3 regions of the Bacillus sp. D48C genome follow, and region 3 is predicted to be linked to each of the others. Evidence: riboswitches for the same ligand, from Rfam matches in the RefSeq annotation. Region 3 holds a riboswitch; each other region holds the start of a gene.

What was found. Region 3 has a riboswitch for S-adenosylmethionine ahead of ACLBXA_RS11325 (methionine ABC transporter ATP-binding protein). Riboswitches for the same ligand answer to the same signal wherever they lie in the genome.
Region 1: another riboswitch for S-adenosylmethionine. It lies ahead of metI (cystathionine gamma-synthase/O-acetylhomoserine thiolyase); the one in region 3 lies ahead of ACLBXA_RS11325 (methionine ABC transporter ATP-binding protein).
Region 2: another riboswitch for S-adenosylmethionine. It lies ahead of ACLBXA_RS05175 (ECF-type riboflavin transporter substrate-binding protein); the one in region 3 lies ahead of ACLBXA_RS11325 (methionine ABC transporter ATP-binding protein).

The regions. Positions count from the first base shown of each region.
Region 1 is NZ_JBKFAQ010000001.1:591,404-599,245, reverse strand. It holds gene metH (methionine synthase) at 1-3,021, opposite strand, end outside; gene ACLBXA_RS03175 (bifunctional homocysteine S-methyltransferase/methylenetetrahydrofolate reductase) at 3,021-4,853, opposite strand; SAM riboswitch class I at 4,924-5,033, opposite strand; SAM riboswitch class I at 5,237-5,347, shown strand; gene metI (cystathionine gamma-synthase/O-acetylhomoserine thiolyase) at 5,442-6,554, shown strand; gene metC (cystathionine beta-lyase) at 6,551-7,714, shown strand.
Region 2 is NZ_JBKFAQ010000002.1:20,347-28,188, reverse strand. It holds gene ACLBXA_RS05180 (ABC transporter ATP-binding protein) at 1-1,276, opposite strand, end outside; gene ACLBXA_RS05175 (ECF-type riboflavin transporter substrate-binding protein) at 1,287-1,835, opposite strand; SAM riboswitch class I at 1,976-2,091, opposite strand; gene ACLBXA_RS05170 (aspartate/glutamate racemase family protein) at 2,245-2,925, shown strand; gene ACLBXA_RS05165 (macrolide family glycosyltransferase) at 3,017-4,204, opposite strand; gene lepB (signal peptidase I) at 4,464-4,994, opposite strand; gene ACLBXA_RS05155 (peptidoglycan D,D-transpeptidase FtsI family protein) at 5,071-7,197, opposite strand; gene ACLBXA_RS05150 (PAS domain-containing sensor histidine kinase) at 7,432-7,842, opposite strand, start outside.
Region 3 is NZ_JBKFAQ010000003.1:494,117-501,958, reverse strand. It holds gene sufD (Fe-S cluster assembly protein SufD) at 1-217, opposite strand, end outside; gene sufC (Fe-S cluster assembly ATPase SufC) at 233-1,018, opposite strand; gene metQ (methionine ABC transporter substrate-binding lipoprotein MetQ) at 1,257-2,063, opposite strand; gene metQ (methionine ABC transporter substrate-binding lipoprotein MetQ) at 2,135-2,947, opposite strand; gene ACLBXA_RS11330 (methionine ABC transporter permease) at 2,971-3,636, opposite strand; gene ACLBXA_RS11325 (methionine ABC transporter ATP-binding protein) at 3,629-4,654, opposite strand; SAM riboswitch class I at 4,835-4,942, opposite strand; gene ACLBXA_RS11320 (hypothetical protein) at 5,068-5,412, opposite strand; gene ACLBXA_RS11315 (thioredoxin family protein) at 5,565-5,873, opposite strand; gene ACLBXA_RS11310 (toprim domain-containing protein) at 5,877-6,221, opposite strand; gene gcvH (glycine cleavage system protein GcvH) at 6,833-7,216, opposite strand; gene ACLBXA_RS11300 (arsenate reductase family protein) at 7,258-7,623, opposite strand.

The sequences.
Region 1 (7,842 bases), on a different contig from region 3:
CCCAACCGTAACAGATAAGAAAGCAACATAGTCCATCTCATCTCCAATTGGGCGCAAATAATCGCCTAAAGTACGATAGGGGGCCTTTCCTTGTCTAGGGAACGTGAAACGCTCTATAACACGCGTATGATCTTCTGGATCATATATTACAATGTTTTGTCCATCGCTTTGCGCTGGGAAAAATTGATACACTGCTTTTGGCTTTAACCAAGATTGTCCTTCTTGCAATAATTCATCTATTAAATCATTTAATTCATGCGCTCTCTTATCTCCCTCTTTCAAAAGCTTCTTCACATTTCCTTTTAATCCAAGGTGATGCCCAAGTAGCATTTGTCTATTTAAAAATGGAGCGAGATGAAGGGCGGGAATATCGCGTAATACAATTCGTTTTGTTGAATCAGGCACGATAACCTCAGCCTTTGGTAATGGCTCAATTACTGCTGGAATTTCTACTTTCTTCTCCTCTTTTTTTACGATATGAAGATGCCGTTCTTTCTTATCCTGTTTCATCTTCTCACGCTCTTCTTCTTTTTGAAGCTTATTAATAATATCGAGCCCCGTCATCGCATCACTCGCATAACAAACGAGCCCTTTATATGATGGTGAAATCCGATTATCTGTAAACTTTCTCGTTAATGCTGCACCACCTACAACAATGGGAACATCAATATTTGCAGCTTTTAAATCTTCAGCAGTCGTTACCATTTGTTGCGCTGATTTTACTAATAAACCTGAAAGTCCTATAATGTCCGGATTCTTTTCTTGTACTTCTTGAACAATTCGATCTGAACGTACATTAATTCCTAAATTAATAATCTCATATCCGTTATTCGCTAAAATAATTTCAACGAGATTTTTCCCAATATCATGCACGTCACCTTTTACAGTTGCTAATAATACTTTCCCTTTTTTCGCACTATCACTAGATTCCATATATGGCTCTAAATAACTTACAGCAGCTTTCATACTTTCGGCACTTTGCAATACTTCAGCAACAATAAGTTCATTATTATTAAATAGTCGTCCTACCTCGTCCATCCCTGTCATAAGCGGACCGTTAATAATATCAAGAGGTTTTCTTCCTTCTTCAAGTGCAAGACTTAAATCCTCGTGTAATCCTTGTTTCGTACCTTCTACAATATAATTTGCTAGTCTTTCATTAAGCGTTAACGTTTCTTGCACAACGACATCTTTCTTTTTAGCGACTCGGTAAAAGTTTGTAAATTCTTCTAACGTCTCTTTAGTCGTTTCAAACAGTAATGCATCTGCAAGGTGTTTTTCTTCCTCTGGAATCGACGCATAGCGTTCTAATTTTTCCGTATTAACAATCGCGTAATCTAATCCAGCCTTCGTAGCATGATATAAAAAGACGGAATTCAATACTTCACGTCCAGCTGGTGGTAAACCAAATGATATGTTACTTACACCTAAAATCGTTAAACACTCTGGTAACGCTTCTTTAATAAGACGAATTCCTTCTATAGTCGCTGCCGCTGAACCAATATATTCTTCATCACCTGTCCCTACTGGAAACACAAGTGCATCAAAAATAATATCTGACGGACGTATTCCATATTTCGTCGTTAATAATTCGTAACTTCTTTTTGCAATTTCTAATTTTCTTTCAGCACTTACTGCCATACCATCTTCATCGATTGTACCAACTACAATTGCAGCACCATACTTACGAAGAAGCGGTGTTACCTTTTCAAAACGCTCTTCTCCATCTTCTAAATTAATAGAGTTGATAACAGCTTTTCCTTGAATATAAGTAAGTGCTCTTGCCATAACATTTTCATCCGTTGAATCAATCATAATCGGTACTTTTAACACTTTCGTAACTTCTGTCAAAAATTTCTCCATATCTTCTATTTCATCACGATCAGGATCTGCCATACAAATATCAATAATATGAGCATTTTTCTTCACTTGCGCCCTTGCCACTTCAGCAGCCTCTTCAAATTTCCCTTCTGCTACTAATCGTTTAAATTTACGTGATCCAATAACATTCGTTCTTTCACCTACAAATAACGGTCTCATAGACTCATCGTATTGAAGTGCCTCCAATCCACTAATTCCATGTCCTTCTCTCTCATGATGGTCACGAGGCTTAAGAGATGCTAGCGCGGATTTCATTGCTTTTATATGTTCTGGTGTCGTGCCACAACAACCACCGATAATATTAACCCATCCTTCTTCAGCAAATCGCTTCACCTTTTCAGCAAGAGAAGATGGAGATTCATGGTAATGTCCATCTTCATCAGGAAGACCTGCATTTGGATAACAAGAAATGTAACACTCCGATAAATCAGATAGTGAACGAATATGGTTCCTCATAAACTCCGGACCAGTCGCACAGTTTAATCCAACAGATAATGGTTTCATATGTTCTACTGATAAATAAAAAGCTTCAATTGTTTGCCCAGCCAGAGTCGTTCCCATTGGCTCAATCGTTCCTGAAATCATAATAGGAACCGTTTTTTTCATTTCTTCAAAAGCAGCTTGAATTCCAATATAAGCTGCTTTCACGTTACGCATATCTTGACTCGTCTCAACGAGTAATACATCAACTTCTCCTTTTAACAATCCTCGTGCCTGCCTTGTATAAGCCTCAATCAATTCTTCAAAAGTCACACCACCTGTAACACTAATTGCTTTCGTTGTTGGTCCCATTGCTCCCGCAACATATACTTCCTTCCCGCTTTCTTTAACAGCTTGCTTCGCCAAAAGTGCTGCCTTTTCATTTAGTTCTTCATCTAAATGAGACAGCTCATAATCACTTAGTACAATATTCGTTGCCCCAAATGTATTTGTTTCAATAATATCCGCTCCAGCTTCAATATAAGCTTTATGAATTTTTAAAATAACGTCTGGTCTTGTTTCTACTAAATATTCATTACAGCCCTCGTACTCTTCTCCTCCGAAATCTTCAGCAGTTAAATCCTCTTGCTGAATCATTGTCCCCATTGCCCCATCTAATATTAAAATGCTATTCTGTAATTTTTCTTCTATACACTTCATCAATTAATACCTTCTTTCACTTCTTGCTTTTCTCTTACATATTTAACAAGATGTTCTGTAATTTCATACTTTAAAAATGGTGTAATAAGATAAATACCATTAAAATATTTCATCGCTATGTCGATTAATTCTTGCGAAATGCGAATCCCTTCCTCAATTGCTGCCTCTTTCGTTTCGTGTCCATCCATTCTCTCTCTTATTTCTTCAGGAAGAGTAATACCCGGCACCTCAAAATGAAGAAAATCTGCATTCCGCTTACTTACTAACGGCATAATTCCAATAAAAATAGGTTGTTCCAAATGCTTTGTCGCTTCATACACTTCTTCAATTAGCGCGATATCGTAAATTGGCTGAGTTAAAAAATACTCCGCTCCAGCATCTATTTTTCGTTCCATTCGCTTAACCGCTGCTTTTAAGTGCCTCACGTGAGGATTAAATGCGCCGCCTACAGAAAACCTTGTCGCCGGTCCAATTGATTTCCCTAAAATTGAACGTCCATCGTTCATTTCTTTAATCATTTTAATGAGCTCAATAGAGGATAAATCATATACAGAAGTTGCACCGGGAAAATCACCAACGCGCGCTGGATCACCAGTTAAAGCTAACACTTCTTCCATCCCTAACGCCGATAAACCTAACAAATGAGATTGTAGTCCAATGACGTTATGATCTCTACACGTTAAATGTGTCAATACTGGGATATCATGCTTGGTTAATAACGCACCCATTGCCATATTCGAGATGCGAGGCGATGCTAATGAATTATCTGCTAGAGTAATAGCATCTGCTCCCGCTCTTTTTAACGCTCTTGCTCCTTCAAAAAAACGCTGTGTATCTAACGTTTTCGGTGGATCTAATTCCACTACAACTGTCGTTTGTTTTTTCGCTTTCTCTGCTAGAGTGACGTGAGCCTTCGAACGTTTCTCATGCGTATGAACGACTTTCGGCCTTTGAATCGTGTCTTTTTCTATTACAGGGGTAATATTCGCAACAGCGCGCTTCATACTTTGAATATGTTCTGGAGTCGTACCACAACAACCACCCAATAATCGAATACCTTGCTCAATAAATCTCGGTGTCATCGCTTCAAAATAAGCTGGGCTTCCCTCATATACATAACGTCCCTCCACATAATTCGGGAGACCTGCATTTGGGTATGCTGATAAATAGCCATTTTGCGGAATCGATATCATTTTGAAAGCTTCCGTCATATGAAGCGGCCCTAGTTGACAATTCAATCCAACAACATTTGCACCGCAATCTATAAGTTGCTTTAATATTTCATTGACATCATTTCCATTTTGAGTCGTACCTGCTTCATGTAACGCTAATTGAGCAACAATTGGAATATTCGTTTGCTTACGCAATACTTTAACGGCATGAAGTAATTCAAATTCATCGTAAAAAGTTTCTAATAGTAATCCATCAACCTGTTCTTCTAGTAAAGCCCCTGCCTGTTCAAGTAGCATAAACTCCCTTTCCATATCAGTCGTTGTAACGGCTCCGATGTGTTTCATACCACCAATTGTTCCTAAAATTGCATTTCTGTCTGTAACAGATGCTTTCGCCAGTTTTACTGCCGCTCTATTAATTTCTGTAACTTGATTTTCTAAACCATACATACGTAATTTCGTCTCATTTGCCCCATACGTATTCGTTTGAATTACATCTGCTCCAGCAGCTACATATTGTTTATGAATCGATATAATTAAGTCTGGATCAGATACATTCAATTCTTCAAAGCTACTTTGCAAACCATGTGAATGCAATAACGTCCCAACCGCACCATCACCTATTACAATTCCTTTTGATAATAAATCTAGTAATTTCACGAATCTCCCTCATTTCTATCAATATAAAAACCCCCTCTTCACTTTGAAGAGGGGGACATAATCGTTCCTCCTCTTATTATGCAAAACATTCGTTTTGCAGGTATTAGCACCGTTTCAAACATTTCGTTTGAAGGTTGCCGGGTTTCACAGGGCCTTTCCCTCCACCGCTCTCAATAAGAGTTGTCTTTATTATTTTATTTATGTAGCTAAAAGGAAATGCGTTCCCCTTTTAACAATGTTTGTTAATTTTTTAATAAATTTAGCATGCACAAAAGTAAAAGTCAATGATACTTGCGGAAAAATAAAAATTATTTAAAATAAACTTGCAATTCAATTATCTTTTGTTGTAAAGTTAAAAACATAATAAAAATTTCATACGAACATTCTTATCTAGAGAGGTAGAGGGACTGGCCCTATGACGCCTCAGCAACCATTAACAGTTTGTTAATAAGGTGCTAATTCCAGCAAATTGTGAAAGATTTGACAGATGAGAAGAAGACTCTATTCAAACCGAAAGCCTTCTTCTTAGAAGGCTTTTTTTATTTTATATTCACTTAATGTTTCAATTTAAAAAGGAGGAATTTTCACATGTCAACAATCGAAACGAAACTAGCACAAATCGGAAATCGCAGTGAAACTACAACAGGAACGGTTAATCCACCGGTTTATTTCTCAACCGCTTATCGTCACGAAGGAATTGGTAAATCTACTGGCTTTGACTATTCACGAACTGGCAATCCAACTCGCGGTCTTTTAGAACAGGCGATCGCAGACTTAGAATATGGCGAACAAGGTTATGCCTGTAGTTCAGGGATGGCGGCTGTTCTCCTCGTCCTTTCTCTATTCCACTCTGGAGACGAACTTATTGTATCTGAAGATTTATACGGAGGAACGTATCGATTATTTTCTGAGCACGAAAAAAAGTGGAATGTTCGATGTAGATACGTAAATACACAATCTATTAAACAAATTGAGCAAGCTATCACAACTGAAACGAAGGCTATTTTCATAGAAACTCCAACTAATCCATTAATGCAAGTTACTGATATTGCTGCTGTCGCAACTGTAGCGAAAAGGCACGGACTACTTCTTATTGTAGACAACACATTCTACACACCTTATATACAGCAACCATTAACAGAAGGTGCTGACATTGTACTCCATAGCGCAACGAAATATTTAGGGGGACATAACGATGTACTAAGCGGACTTGTCGTTGCAAAAGGAATGGAACTTTGCGAGGAAATCGCTCATTATCATAATGCATCAGGCGCGGTTTTAAGCCCATTTGACTCATGGTTATTAATTCGCGGTATGAAAACGTTAGCGCTTCGCATGAGACAACATGAAGAAAATGCGAAAGCAGTTGTTGCATATTTAAATGATGAAAACGGGGTGACAGATGTATTTTATCCAGGAAGAGGCGGCATGATTTCATTCCGCCTTAAAGATGAAGCTTGGATTAATCCATTCTTACAATCTTTATCCTTAATTACATTTGCAGAAAGTCTTGGTGGTGTAGAAAGTTTAATGACTTATCCAGCAACGCAAACACATGCTGATATTCCTGAAGATATTAGAACAGCAAACGGTGTATGCAATCGTCTTCTTCGATTCTCCGTTGGCATTGAAAATAGTAACGATTTAATTCAAGACTTAAAGCAAGCCATTAAACTCATAAAAGAAGGTGTAAAAATATGAGCTATTCTATAGATACACTCTTACTACACAACCAATATAAACATGACTCACAAACGGGCGCTGTGAACGTTCCCATTTATAACACATCAACTTTTCACCAGTTTGATGTAGATACGTTCGGAAAATATGACTATAGCAGGTCAGGAAATCCAACTCGTGAAGCTCTTGAAGATATCATTGCTTTATTAGAAGGTGGAACAAAGGGATTCGCCTTTGCATCAGGCATTGCAGCGATTTCCACTGCATTCCTCCTTCTTTCACAAGGTGATCACGTACTCATTTCAGAAGATGTATACGGAGGCACTTACAGAGTGATAACTGAGGTACTCTCCCGTTACGGTGTTTCACATACATTTGTTGATATGACCAATTTAGAAGAAATAAAACAAAACATTAAACCAAATACAAAGCTCTTTTATGTAGAAACACCTTCTAACCCACTTTTAAAAGTGACAGATATCCGCGAAGTTTCTAAACTTGCAAAATCTATTGGCGCTCTTACTTTTGTTGATAATACTTTTTTGACACCACTATTCCAGAAACCACTTGAACTTGGAGCTGATGTCGTTCTTCATAGTGCTACAAAATTTATTGCTGGTCATAGTGATGTTACTGCCGGATTAGCAGTAGTAAAAGATGCAGAACTCGCTCAAAAGCTTGGATTTTTACAAAATGCATTCGGTGCTATTTTAGGGCCTCAAGATTGTTCTCTCGTACTTCGTGGCCTAAAAACATTGCATGTACGCCTCGAGCATTCAGCTAAAAATGCCAATAAAATTGCACATTATTTACAAGAGCACACTAAAGTACAAAATGTCTATTATCCTGGATTACAAACGCATCTCGGATTTGATATTCAACAATCTCAAGCAACATCAGCTGGAGCGGTCTTATCGTTTACTTTGCAGTCAGAAGATGCACTCCGCCAATTTTTGTCAAAAGTAAAATTACCCGTTTTTGCAGTTAGTTTAGGAGCGGTAGAGTCAATTCTTTCTTACCCAGCAAAAATGTCACATGCAGCACTGTCGCAAGAAGCTCGTGATGAAAGAGGGATCTCTAATTCATTACTTCGGTTATCAGTTGGCCTTGAAAATGTTGACGATTTAATATCCGATTTTGAAAATGCCCTTTCTTATGTAGAAGAACCTGTAAATGTATAGAATGAATAGAAGATATGAAATTAAGTTTTCATATCTTTTTTTATGCTGTCTACCATACTCGTTTTAGTGCTTTTCTGTCTATATAGTTCATTAAAAAATAAAATTTTTATCTATTTCCAAGTAATGGA
Region 2 (7,842 bases), on a different contig from region 3:
ATGGATATAAACCACAAATTTTTAAAGTTTCTTCTACTCTATTCTTAATTTCTTCCTTAGAAAAATTATTTAATTTTAATGTAAATGAAACTTCTTCAAAAACAGTGGGCTGTGTAATCATATGATTTGGATTTTGCATCACGTAAGATATGGTTTCCCCACGTTTACGAATAGACCAAGAACTAATATCTTCACCCTCTAACAAGATTTCCCCATTTTTCATTTTGTTTATGCCTATAAGACTATGAGCTAATGTTGATTTCCCTGCTCCATTATGTCCCAACAGTGCCACAATTTCTCCTTCATATATTGAAAGGTTTACATTTTCTAATACTTTTTGTTTATTAGGGTATGAAAATGATAAATTCTCCACTTTAAGTAATTCCTTGTTTTTAGTATTACCTTTTAATATGACTTGTTTCTCCATCCACTCTCTTATAACGTTGCTTACCTTTTCCTTTTGAAGGTTTTCCATTGGATATATTACGTCATTATTACTATCAAAATGTAATCTCTTTAATGCTTCGATGTAAATAGGCTCTCTTAAGCCAATACATGGTAATATATTTGACGCTAAGATTTCTTTTGGTGTTCCTATTGCAATGACTTTACCTTCATCAATTAATATAACTTTGTCTAAATCCAGCTTTAAAATTTCTTCTATTCTATGTTCGATAATAACAATCGTTTTATTATATTGCTCATGTATATCTTTCATAAGTTCTATCGTATGTAAGGCGCTTAGCGGATCTAAGTTCGCTAACGGTTCATCGAACAATAATATATCCGCATTTGTTGTTAATAAACCAGCAAGAGAAACTGTTTGTTTTTGACCTCCTGATAATTCATGTGGACTTTGTTTATGAAACGTATGCATCTTCACCTTTCTTAATGAGTCCGAAACAATCTTTTTCATATCCTCTTGATTTACACATTCATTTTCTAAATAAAAAGCTACATCTTCTTCTACTGTCATACCAATAAATTGAGCATCTTGATCTTGCAAAATTGTTCCCACATGTTTACTCTGTTCAAAAATACTGCCTTCCCTCGGGTCTTTACCGGCAATTAATACGTTACCTGTACTAATCCCTTCATAAGAAAATGGAATTAGCCCATTGATACAATGAGCTAATGTCGACTTTCCTGAACCACTTCGTCCAGCAATTAGCACTTTTTCCCCAGGGTATATATGAAAGTTAATATCACTTAAAGTAGGCTGCGCAGCATGCCCGTATTGAAAGGTGAATTGTTCAAACGAAATAATTGGTTGCATGTTAACATCCCTACTTTTCAATTTTTAAATGTGCATGTTTCTTATTGGATTTCGCCAAGCCAATTGTAAGTGGCAATCCAAGAACTAAGAATACGATAACATCGGAAATTGTTGCTCCTAATACTTGTATAACAATTTTGTCAAATGGTTCTCCCATCACAATAATATCGAATGCCCCAGCAAATATAATAGCAATGACAATACCAACTAACCCAGTAATTGCTAAATAAGAAATATCTCCCTTGTTAAATGACCCGTTTTTCACACTAAAACCAACTCTTTTTTGAATAAGACCCATTGAAAAACCAATAATCCCTGAACTAATAACCCAGCCCCACCAAATCCCCCAGCCAGCAATCGTATCTGTTACGGTATGACCGATAAGTCCGATTAAGAGTCCTGCCACTGGACCAAATAATGCTCCAAAAACAGTTAATATAGCTAATGCTGGTTTAATAAATGTATTCGGTGCAATAGAAAATCCCCAAAGTCCTAATATCCCGTATAAGGCTGCTCCAATCCCGATTGCTACTACTAACTTTGTTGATAATTTATTCATTACAATTCCCCTCTCATATTGGTCAACTTTTATTATTCTATATTTATTTTAAAAATGAATTATGCATCGACACTTCCTTTCTATACAACAAAAAAATGACCTCTTACATAAGAGGTCATTTTCTTTCACGTTCAAGAATCCTCTTATCTTTCAAAAAACACATCGTGTCCTCTGCGGAATTAGCACCTTCCTATAAAATTGCATAGGGGTTGCTGAGGTTTCTTAGGGCCGTTCCCTCCACCTCTCTGGATAAGTATTAATTTGTAATTCGTATTATGGCACTAAAAAGCATAAATTTCAATACTTTTCTAACTATTTTTATTTTTCGTTAAATAGTACATTTAAATCATTGTATTCTTATCGGAATTATGAAATAATAAATTCAAAATCGTTTCGGGAGGAATGCATTATGAAAGTTATTGGTTTAATTGGGGGATTAAGTTGGGAATCTACATCATTATACTATAAACATATTAATACACTTACACTCTCTCAATACGATCAAAATGCGAAGCTAGTTTTATATAGTATGGACTTTGGAGAAGTAACTACTTTATTACAAAACCATCAATATGAAGAAGTAAAAAATGAACTAGTCACGGTTGCAAAGAAGGTTGAAAAATCTGGGGCTGACTGTTTATTAATGTGTTCAAATACTGTACATCTATTTGCCGAAGAAGTAGAACAAGCAATCTCTATCCCGCTTCTTCACATTGGCGATGTAAGTGCTAAAGAAATGGTAAAACAAAATATAAAACGTATCGGACTATTAGGAACAAAACAAACGATGGAGCAAGATTTCTATAAATCACGATTAGCGAAACATAACATTGAGACAATTATCCCAAATGAAGAGGAAAGAACAGTTATCCATCATGTCATATTAGATGAATTAAGTAAAGGGATCATTTCAGAAGCATCTAAAGAAAAGCTATTACAAATTACAAAGTCATTAATTCAAAACGGCGCTGAAGGTATACTATTAGGCTGTACTGAAATACCTTTACTCATCTCCCAAAATGATCTTACTGTTCCCGTTTTTGATACTGCTTTTTTACATGCAAATACTGCTGTGCAATTTGCTGGATAAGAATATACAAGCATAAAGGTACGAACCTCTATGCTTGTATATAGTTACGACTATTTCCCCCGCTATTTACGGGCAGTAAAACCCCCAACGATTAAAGTTTCACTTTATTTAAAAGAGATTCAATAACTGCAATTACTTCTTTTGAACCACCACATTCTAAAAAGCTATCATTAAGTTTTCGTATACCATGCTTATACTTTTCGTTTGAAAGAACATCTGTTACAGCCTCTTTTAAAGTGTGCACATTAACATGTTCTTTCAATAGTCTACGCGCTGCTTCCAGTTCAGTTAATCTTTGCGCTATCATAGGCTGATCTTTATCATGCGGTATTATTACAAATGGGACATTATAATGAATGGCATCGTGTACGCTATTCATGCCGCCATGTGTAATAAAAACATCCGCTTCATTTAATATTTCTGATTGAGGTACGTATGGAGCAATTATAAAATTATCTGGTGCTTTCTTAATTTTAGAAATATCATTTCTATCACCAATTGCCATTACAACTATCCCATCAAAATCTGAAAAAGTATCAATACAAGTATTAAAGAATGGTTCGAGTCCTTCAAGCAGTGTTCCCATTGAAATATAAATAACTTTCTTCTCTTTAAGTGATTCCAGTGGAAACTTTATATTTGTTTTACGCTTTGAAATACTCGGTCCAATAAAAATGTTATTTTCTCCGAACGATTCGCTATTAGGTTGGAAATAACGACTTGTGTATACGAGACAAACATCACCCTTATTATTCATAAATTGAAGATTATTCTTTGGTTTTACTCCAAATTCATGTTCCATCTGGTTTAGTAATTTTTCAGAGATCTCCTCTGGTTGGAATGGTATATCTGCATTTGAATGAAAAGGTAATGTCTTCAAAAACTCTGAAGGAATTAAAAATATAGGCGAGGACACTACACCTGGAACTTGTAAATACTCCTTTACTAACTCTCCCGCACCAAATATATCATAAATTACGAAATCAAAATTTATGCTTTCACTTAATTGTTTCGTAATTTCTAATATATATAAAGAAGTTTGAACATGCACATGAAAGAAAGCATTTAACCCAGATGAGGTTTCAGCATCAATAGAAATCTCCTTTAATAGATCCGGATGTGTATGTACAGTAGCTCCTAAATCTTCAATCCTATCTTTAAAGTTTGCAGTTGTAATATAATGTACGTTATCCCCTCGTTCAGTAAAGGCTTTCACTAAATTTAATGTAGGGTTTACATGTCCCTCTGCTGGAAAATTAACTACTAAAATATTTAGCACTTATTCCTCACTCCTTACATTTCACTGTTTTAATTAAAGCATACTGTTATTTGTACATGTAATCGTCCCCTAATAGTCCTAAAATGCTTGCTACATTATGTTGATAAATAATTTTCAGTCATCAACATAAAAAAAGCATCTACCTATGTAGATGCCTAACCGTGATAAGGAGTGTTCTGTGAGGTTAGAACAAGCTTCTCTGCTTGTCCTATGCTATCAATATATGATTTATTTTATAAAACGTGAATAGTTAATAGAATTATTTTATCCATTTTATATGATCAAATGGATAAAATACCATTTCTACTTTACCTATTATATTTGACTCATCAATAAGTCCAAGTGTATTCCTACTATCTTTACTATGATTACGATTATCCCCTAACACAAATAATTTATGCGTAGGAACTTTTATTTCTCTCAAATTTGAAAAACGATTGGATACTTGTGACATATCTAAATGTATATACGATTCATCACGCTTTTTACCGTTAATAAATACCTCATCCTCTTTTAGTTGTATGTTATCCCCCGATAATCCAATAATTCGTTTCACATAGTAAGTAGGCTCGTCTTCTTTTTTTATAATGACAACATCTCCATGATGAAAAGACGATAAACAGACGTTTACCTTATTAACAAGTATATAATCTTTTTCATTCAAAGTAGGTTGCATCGAAATTCCTTCTACCATACAAAATAAAAATGACTTATTAATAAAAATAACCCCTATTATAATTAAGATGTAGCTACATATGTTCCTCCAATATTTTAGAATAAACGGCTTCATATATACCTCATTTCTAATCTATTCCCAGATAAAAACGCCTCTAGTTCACATGAATGCTAGAGACGTTTCGTCCATTTTAATTCTCTTTAGAGGCATCTGTTTTTGGCGCTTCACCAGTTAATCGCTTATTTTTCAAATCAAAATAAGCATCTAAAACTTCTTTTCCAATATCGGAGTTAATGCCCGATTTATCATTTTCAACCCACGGTACTACAACAGAAAATGCTACTTCTGGATCATCATATGGCGCATATCCAGCTAATGTTAAGTTATAACATTCTCTACGATCGCCTTTCGCATTTCGCCCAATTTCATTTTCTCCACCATATACAGTTTGTGCGGTCCCTGTTTTACCAGCTGGTTTATATGGTGCTTTTTGGAACGCTCTTACTCCCGTTCCATCTCCTTCTTGAAATACTTTTCTAAATCCTTCTTTTACTTGATTAATATATTCTTGTTTCATATCGATTCTATTTAAAACAACGGGTTCTATTGATTGTACTACTTTACCAACCTCATCTTTTTGAACGGTTTGTTCTCTAATCTCTTGAACAATTTGTGGTTTCATTCGATACCCTCCATTTGCGATAGTCGAAATATATTGTGCAAGCTGAAGTGGTGTATATGTATCATATTGTCCAATAGAATAATCTAATAAGAAACCAGGCTGATTATCTTTTCTTCCAATTTGTCCTGCAGTTTCATTCGGTAAATCAATACCAGTTTGTACGCCTAGTCCAAATTGCCTGAAATAATATCTCATTTTATCAAAATATTCTTGTTTAATATCTAGTGAACTATTTTTCACATAATCCACACCAGCAATTTTTAATGCTATATTAAACATATAAACGTTTGAAGAAACTTGTAACGCTCTTAGATCGTCTATATCACCAAAATTTTTCCAAGACTTCTTTTCCTTAGTTCCTTTAAACTTCATAGGTGCATCATAAAAATGTGTTCCAGGAGTTATTGCATTTGTTTCAAACCCTGTTAACACTGTCGCACCTTTAACCGTTGATCCAAGCTCATATGAACTTGTCAGCGTGCCTAAAGCATAATCTTCTACTTCCATTTTCCCATCTTTTTCTACAAGCCTTTTCCCAGCCATTGATAATACTTGGCCATTTTTAGGATTCATCATCACTACGAAAGCACGGTCTAACATTGATTCTGATCCTTTATATTGTTTTAATATTTTTTCTATACTCTCCTCTACTTTTTTTTGCAATTCCATATCTATGGTTAAAGTTAAATTTTTACCGCTTTTTCCTTCCGAAACCGTTTCCGTTCTCATTGTATTGCCTTGTTTATCAGCAATGCTTCTTACTTCTTTTTTCGTACCATGAAGTACATCTTCGTATTGCTGTTCGATATAACTTTTGCCGACCCTATCATTTCGGCTATAATCACGCACTAAATAATAATCTAATCTTTCACGTGGCAATCCTTCATCAGCATTTGAAACGTTACCAAGAACGGAACGAAATAGACCATCATTTACATAGATTCTCTCCCAATCAACTGATGCGTCTACCCCTGGAAGTTTCGCTAAATTTTCACTAATCACCGCATATTCCTGTTCACTAACGTCCTTTTTAATAATTTGAGGTGCCATCTGAAAACCTGAGGTCATTTTACTTTTAATAGCTAACACTTCTATATCTTTAGCCGTTAGTTCTTGAAGATTTTTATCTGTAACGCGCTTCCTTTTTAAATCTTCTATTTTTTTGTCTAGCTCTTTTCCGGTAATATCCTTATCTCGGAACTTATCTATTTCTTTTTTTGATACTAAGTCTTGAGTAAGTTCTGGATTTAATTGCATCCAAAAGTCTTTCTTATCAGTCTCAGTTAACTTATCTATATCTTCTTGCGGCATTTCAATAATGTCTGCAAGTTGTCTTGCTGATTTTAATATTTCTTCTTGTTTTACACCTTTCACCTTTGTATATGTAATCGTACGTAAAGATTTATTATCAACTACTGGATTTCCTTCACGATCAAATATTTTCCCACGTGGTACAGAAAGGCCCACGGTTGTATTTTCTCTCTTCTCTACTTCATTTTTATATGTTTCTCCATCAAAGATTTGCACTTTTCCTAACTGAATAATGATGCCAGAAAATAATAAAAAAACACAAAGGAATAAAATATTTAACCGGAGAGGTACTACTCTACCACTCTTCTTCTCTTGTTTTTTCACCTTGTCATAATCTCCTCCTTACAATATTCCAAATAATAATCACTTTTCTATATTAAAAGTAATGTACAATTTTTATACATTGCTTTGTACAAATATTAATATAATGTTTAAAACTTAATAGAAATTAAAACAAATGTAAAGAAAAGATAAAGTTTACTAAATTAAATATAAAAAATACCCAATAACAAAAAGATTAGCTTTCACTAATCGCTTTGTTATTGGGTATTAATTGATTTAAGAATTACTACTAGTGCGTATTGCTATACATTTATCGTCACAATTAGAAAAAGATTGTTTACTTTGTACTTTCGGTAAGTAAATTGTTACTGTTGTCCCGACACCAACCTCGCTCATGATACTAATTGTCCCTTGATGACTTTCAATAATTTTATAACTTAACATTAATCCAATACCAGTCCCTTTTTCTTTCGTACTATAAAAAGGTTCACCTAATCTCTTAATTCTTTCTTCAGGTATTCCTATTCCTTCATCTATTACATGAATGATGACACCATCATCATTTATTTCTTTTATGTGAATTGAAATTTCCCCACCATTTGGCATAGCTTCGATTGAATTTTGCAAAATATTAATAAATACTTGTTTCAATTGATTTTCCGAGCATTCAATAATTATATCTTTGTC
Region 3 (7,842 bases):
GCTCTGTTAAAGAACTTACAGGCTCTTGCTTAGCAGCGTCGCCTTTTCCGATAAAGTCCCATTTTTCAATTTTCGTTTTATCAGGCGTTGGCATTGGAAGTTCTGTTGCTTGTGCAAGAGCTTGTAAGCGGAACTCAGTCAACCAAGCAGCTTCGTTTACTTCGCTTGCGCGCTGACGGATTGTTTCTTGATCGAAAGGTAATGTACCGATTGTCATGTTTATGCTCCTCTCTTACGCTTCTTGCTCTGCTGTTTCGTCTTCAATACCTAATTCTTTTTTAATCCAGTCGTAACCTTCAGCTTCTAGACGTTGTGCAAGCTCAGGGCCACCAGATTTAACAATACGACCGTTCATCATAACGTGAACGAAGTCTGGAGTGATGTAGTTTAATAAACGTTGGTAATGCGTAATCATTAGGCAACCGAACTCTTCGCCGCGCATTTGGTTAATACCTTTAGATACAACTTTTAATGCATCGATATCAAGACCTGAGTCGATTTCGTCTAAGATTGCGATTTTTGGCTCAATCATCATTAATTGAAGAATTTCGTTACGTTTTTTCTCTCCACCAGAGAAACCTTCGTTTAAGTAACGTTGTGCCATTTCTGGATCCATTTCTAGGAATTCCATGTTTTTATCTAATGTACGGATAAATTTCATAAGAGAAATTTCATCGCCTTCTTCACGACGTGCGTTAATTGCAGAACGTAAGAAGTCAGCGTTTGTTACTCCGCTAATTTCACTTGGATATTGCATTGCTAGGAATAGACCCGCTTGTGCGCGCTCGTCTACTTCCATTTCTAATACATCTTCACCGTCGATGATGATGCTACCTTCTGTTACTTCATACTTTGGGTGACCCATAATTGCAGAAGATAAAGTTGATTTACCTGTTCCGTTAGGTCCCATAATTGCGTGGATTTCTCCACCTTTTACTTCAAGGTTTACACCCTTTAAAATTTCTTTGCCGTCAATTGATACGTGTAAGTCTTTAACCGTTAATGTAGAACCAGCCATCTCAATACCTCCATTAATCCTATATATACATTTTAAAAATTCCTAAAACGTTCATATTCTCATTTTATTCTCATTCTAATTTTATATCAAATAAAATGATATCGCAAACGACGAAAAAAAGTAACCGTTTTTTCACAAATGTATATAAGTATTTCCTTTTCACCTTTATATGATACACCTTTCTTCTTATTTATATAAAGAAAAAAGGACCGGTAAATTCCCAGTCCTTTCCTTATAATTATTCACTTATCGGAAGTACAGCACCTTTATATTCTTTATTAATAAAGTCTTGAATTTCTTTTGAATACAATACTTCTACTAATTCTTTAATTTCTTTTTTCTTCTCGTCACCTTTACGAACTGCAATGATGTTTGCATACGGAGAGTCTGATCCTTCAATCGCAATTGCATCCTTCGTTGGATTTAATTTTGCATCAATTGCATAGTTCGAATTAATAAATAAAGCATCTCCCTCATTATTTTCATACAGCTTTGGTGACAATCCAGGCTCTACATCTGTTTTAAACTTTAAGTTTTTCGGATTTTCTACAACATCTTTTACTGTCGCTTTAACAACATCTACACCGTCTTTTAATTTAATAACGCCGCCTTTTTGTAACAATGCGAGCATACGGCCACGCTCCGCTACGTTATTACTCATAATAACTGTTCCGCCATCTGGCAATTCTTTTAAACTTTTATATTTCTTAGAATAAATCCCCATTGGCTCTAAATGGATTTTTCCTGCGTTTACAATTTTATATCCCTTTTCTTGAATTTCTTTATCTAAGTAAGGAATGTGTTGGAAGTAGTTCGCATCAATTTCCTTATCCGCTAACGCTTTATTTGGCAGTACATAATCCTGGAACTTTTTAATCTCTAACTTAATGCCTTTTTTCTCTAAGATTGGCTGTGCTTTCTCCAAAATAACAGCGTGCGGCACGTTAGAAGCTCCAACAACAAGCTTATTCTCTTCTTTCCCTCCGCAAGCAGCTAATGTAAATACAGACAGCGCTGTAACAACTGACAATAGAATCTTTCTCATATGATGTCCCCTTCTCCCCTATAGTTATGTAGTTATAAAAAAGGCTGGCATACACCAGCCCTTTTCAGCAATTATTCTTTTACAGGAACAACTGCCCCTTTATATTCTTTATTAATGAAGTCTTCAATTTCTTTAGAATGTAATACTTCTACAAGAGCTTTAATCTCTTTCTTATCTTTATCGCCTTTACGAACAGCTACTATGTTTGCGTACGGTGAATCATTTCCTTCAATTGCAATTGCATCTTTTTCTGGATTTAACTTTGCATCAATTGCATAGTTAGAGTTAATTAAAACAGCGTCGCCTTCTTTATTGTTATACACTTGTGGCAATAAACCAGGCTCGATATCCGTTTTGAATTTTAGATTTTTCGGATTATCTGCAATATCTTTTGGAGTTGCTTTAACTGGATCTACCCCATCTTTAACTTTTAAAATACCTTCTTTTTGTAAAATTGCTAAACCACGTCCATGGTCAGCAACAGAATTACTCATAATAATTGTCGCTCCGTCCGGAAGTTCTTTTAAGCTCTTATATTTTTGAGAATATACACCAATTGGCTCTAAATGAATTTTCCCTGCTACTTCAAAGTCATACTTTTTATCTTTAATTTCTTTTTCTAAATACGGAATGTGCTGGAAGTAGTTTGCATCTAAATCCTTATCCGCTAACGATTTATTTGGCAACACGTAATCTTGGAATTTTTTCACTTCTAATTCAATTCCTTTTTTCTCAAGTAACGGTTTTGCCTTTTCTAAAATTTCAGCGTGCGGTACGTTAGAAGCACCAACAACAAGCTTCTTTTCATCTTTATCTTTCCCGCCACAAGCAGCTAAGCCAAAAATTGAAGTTGAAATAAGTGCCGTAAGTAATAATTTTTTCATTTGAAACATCCTCCCGTTTTTTATTATCGTTTATCTATTCGAGTCGTTAAACTATCACCAATCCACTGAATTAAAAATACAACTAGTAATACACAAATTGTCGCAACGATTGTTACATCGTTATTTCCTCTTTGGAATCCTTCTAAGTAAGCAAGTGTTCCAAGGCCACCAGCACCAACAACTCCCGCCATTGCTGTATATCCTACTAAAGCAATTGTCGTAACCGTAATACCAGATACTAATGCTGGTAACGATTCTGGAATTAACACTTTCAAAATAATTGTGCTTGTTTTTGCTCCCATTGCTTTTGAAGCTTCAATTACACCTTTATCAATTTCGCGAAGTGCGATTTCAACCATTCTCGCGTAGAATGGTGCCGCTCCAATAATTAAAGCCGGCAGCGCTGCACTTGCTCCAAGAATTGTTCCAAGAAGAATCTTTGTGAATGGGATTAATAAAATAATTAAAATGATGAACGGTATAGAACGGAATATATTTACGAATGCTCCAATCACCGTATTAATTGATTTGTTTTCCCATAAATTATCTTTCGCTGTCATGAAGAGTAACAATCCTAAAATTAGTCCTAAAACAAATGTCGCAAGAGCTGCGATTGCCGTCATATATAACGTTTCACCCGTTGCTTCTAACATTTGATTCCAATCAACATTTGCGAGTAACTTATCCATGTGCAATCACCTCCAGCTCTACTTGATCTTGATGAATTCCTTCTATTGCTTGCTGGATTGCTGTTTCCTCACCATTTAAATGAACAACTAAACTACCGTAAGAACCGTTATTCGTTTGTGCGATATTTCCTTGCAAAATGCTAACTTCTATATCACTGCGTTGCATCAATCGTTGAAGCACTGGTCTTTCTACAGCCTCACCAATAAACTGCAAACGAATTACTTTTCCATCTGGATATTTTTCAATTAAACTTTCAATCGTTTCATTTGTATCTTCAGAATCTGTTAACTGCTGTACAAATCGTTTCGTAATATCTTGCTTCGGATTACGGAATACATCAAGTACTGGACCCGTTTCTACAATCTTTCCTCTCTCCATTACCGCCACTCGATTACAAATCTTTCGAATTACGTGCATCTCATGTGTAATGAGTACAATTGTTAAACCAAGGCGCTTATTGATGTCTAATAGTAAATCCAAAATTTGATCTGTCGTTTCTGGATCAAGAGCCGACGTTGCTTCATCACATAAAAGTACTTGTGGGTTGTTAGCTAATGCTCTTGCAATCCCAACGCGTTGTTTTTGTCCCCCGCTCAGCTGAGATGGGTACGCGTCTCCTCTTCCTTCTAATCCGACAAGATGAATTAATTCATCAACACGTTTTCTTCTCTTCGTTTTATCAACACCTGCAATTTCAAGTGGAAACTCAATATTTTCACGTACAGTTCGTGACCAAAGTAAGTTGAAGTGTTGAAAAATCATTCCGATTTCTTGCCTTGCCTTACGAAGTTCACTTCCTGTAATTGTTGATATAACACGATTCGCAATTGTAATTTGGCCAGAAGTCGGTTTTTCTAACTGATTAAACAATCTGATTAAAGAACTTTTCCCAGCGCCGCTATATCCGATAACACCAAATATTTCGCCTTTTTCTATTTTTAAATTGGCGTTATCTACAGCAGTGACATCACCGCTTTTTGCTTTATATATTTTCTTTACATTCTCTAATAGAATCATGATGTATCACCCCTTTTTTTGTTTAGGTCGATTCCGCAATTTTTTATGTTTAATGCGTGTAGTCCACCGTTATCACTACTTTTATTGTTTGAATGTCCTCCACATTCAAACAATAAAAAAACCTTTCTGCTTTAGAGAAGCAGAAAGGTTTATGTGCGTATATAACAACATTATCCCTCTCTCTCATCTCTCAAAGCATTTGCTTTGCAGGAATTGGCACCATTTCAACATAAGTTGACGGTTGCCGGGCTTCACAGGGCACAGTCCCTCCACCTCTCTTGATAAGAGAAATCAGATTCAATTTTCGTCTGATTTGTAATTTATGAAATTGTCTATATTTTATGAATTGAATTGTATCAATATCCAAACACCATGTCAACAGAAATTTTCGCAAAAAATGAACCTTCAGAATTTTAAGCACCTACTGACATCGGTTTACATATATGAAACATCGATTCGACTAATAGCATCGTTCGATACGTTCCCGAATATTGTACACGTCCATCGTTCATTAACATTTGCAATCGTACATTTCCATTAACCAATTGTTCTATATCCTTTTCGTCTAAGCAAATGATTTGTTCCGTTCCTCTTTCCTCATGTACCAGCTCTATATAATCTCTTGAAATTTGTAACGAACAACTTTCATCTCCCAAACGGAAATTAACAGTTTTTTCCTCTTGTCTTAAAAGCGGCTCTAAATGATATTGACCATTAGCGTAATTTACAAATGATTGAAGCAAAGAATATAATCTCACCCTAAATCACATCCTTCATATCACTTTCTATTACATACCATTCCCTCTCACTAAAGAGCAATCCTGTTATTTTCGCTCGACAAATACTGTATCCATCCTGCATCTCGACATATTTCCCAAGAAATATGTCGAGGCGGCAAAAATTTTGCCGCCTACTTTAATTCCGTATATAAATATTCAACCGAATGAAATGCGTATATCTTCTTCATCAGTGTCCCATTTTCAAAAACAAGTAAACAAGGTACACTTTCAATCCCATACTCTTTTGCTAAATGTGGAGCATAATTTAAATCTAACATCCCAATTTTCAACTCTTCAATTGTCATCTCAACGACTGTTAACATCTTTTTTGCTAATTGGCATGTTCCACACATTGGAGTATATACATATAACACTGTTTTTTCTTCGTTCTCTATTAGGGATGTAGCTTCGGCTCCTGTCCAATCAATCACTTCTATCATTCCTTACCGTAAATATTCTGTATAAACGTCAATGTCGGCTCCCCATAATACATTTGCTAAGTGTGTAGATGGCGCAGTTGCCACTTCTCGGTACGAGCGATCAATATAGATATGCTCGGCTTGCGGAAATTCTTTTCGAAATTGTTTCCTTAACTTTTCTCCAGCATCATCAGCATCTACTAGCACATACACTTCCTTATCAAAAAACTGATCAACGAGCTCATCCATTTTCGATAAACCAATTGTACCATTTGTACAAACAATTTCCACCGGTTCACGAATAATAGATTCAATCTTTCTTCTATCTGATGTACCTTCTACAATAATGACTTTTTCTACATAAATCATATGTCATCACCCGATCACCATATACTATATAACCTTGAACTTAGTATATAGTATATTCGTTATTTTCATGTTGTTTCCTGTTTATTTTTGCAAAAGAAAAGCGAAACCGACTGTTTAGCCCTGTTGGCTAAGGTTCTTCCGTACAGAAGACGCTTTTTGTCTTCTCGTGCGGAAGGTTCTTAGACATGAAGGGCTAGGAGGTGGAGCTAGACAATGAAAAGCGCAAGCGGCTCGTTCAGATTGTGAGGGGGGATGGAGCTTCTGACGTAAAGGCGCTTTTTGCCTTGTAGGAAGAAGCGAAGCCACCGAACAATCTAGCCGCTGGAGATGGACAATGAAAAGCGGAAGCGGCTCGTTTAGATTGTGAGGGGGATGGAGCTTCTGACGTAGAGGCGCTTTTTGCCTTGTAGGAAGAAGCGAAGCCACCGAACAATCTAGTCGCTGGAGCTAGACAACGAAAAACAAAAACGGCTAGACCTGCATAAAGATTAAACGAAAAAGTTTTTTCAAAAAACGTTCTCCTACACGATAATTAGTATATGATTCTACATTCATTATTTTACACAAAATAAAAAAGGACAGCACAAAGGCTGTCCTTTAGTCGACTATAATTAGTCTTGGTTTGTCATTTCTGCATATTTTTCTGCAGTTAATAACTTCTCAACTTGGCTTGCATCAGAAAGTTCAACTTTAACCATCCATGCACCCTCGTATGGAGATTCGTTAACAAGTTCTGGTTGGTCACTTAATTCTTCGTTTACTGCTACAACTTTACCGCTTACAGGTGCGTATAACTCAGAAACTGTTTTAACAGATTCTACGCTTCCGAATGGCTCGTCAGCTTCGATTGTTGCACCTACTTCAGGAAGTTCAACGAATACGATATCGCCTAGCTCACCTTGTGCAAAGTGAGTGATACCGATAACAACTTCATTACCTTCAGTTTTTACCCATTCGTGTTCTTCAGAGTAACGTAAATTATTTGGAATGCTCATGACTGTACCTCCAGTGAATGTATTAATTATGTAAAAATACCTTATTGGTACTTTTTCCACACACTTTCAAACTGCTCTTCGTTAAAACCAAGTGTTACATTCGTTCCATCTGTTACAATTGGACGTTTAATCAACATGCCATCAGATGCTAAAAGCTCATACATTTCGTCTTCGCTTGCATCTTTCAACTTATCTTTCAGACCAAGTTCACGGTAACGCATTCCACTTGTATTAAAGAATTTTTTTAATGGTAATTCACTTTTTTCATGTAAATTACGTAAATCTTCTTTTGATGGTGGATTTTCAACAATATGAATCATCTCATATGCTACATCGTTTGCCTCAAACCATTTCTTTGCCTTTTGACATGTGCCACACTTTGGATATGAATAAAATGTTACTGTCATAAATTCACCTACTTTTTTACTAACCTTTACCTTTATCATATAGAAAACGTTTTATTATTTCAAACCATTATTCGCTAAACTTTTACTTATTTCGTGATAATTTTTAATAATCCTGCGAATTTTTCTTATTTTTCCGCCATTTGTTAAGAAAAAAATAAATATATAATTTTTTTAGATTCTGCACCAAACATATATCTTAAACAAGCGTTTGATTAATTC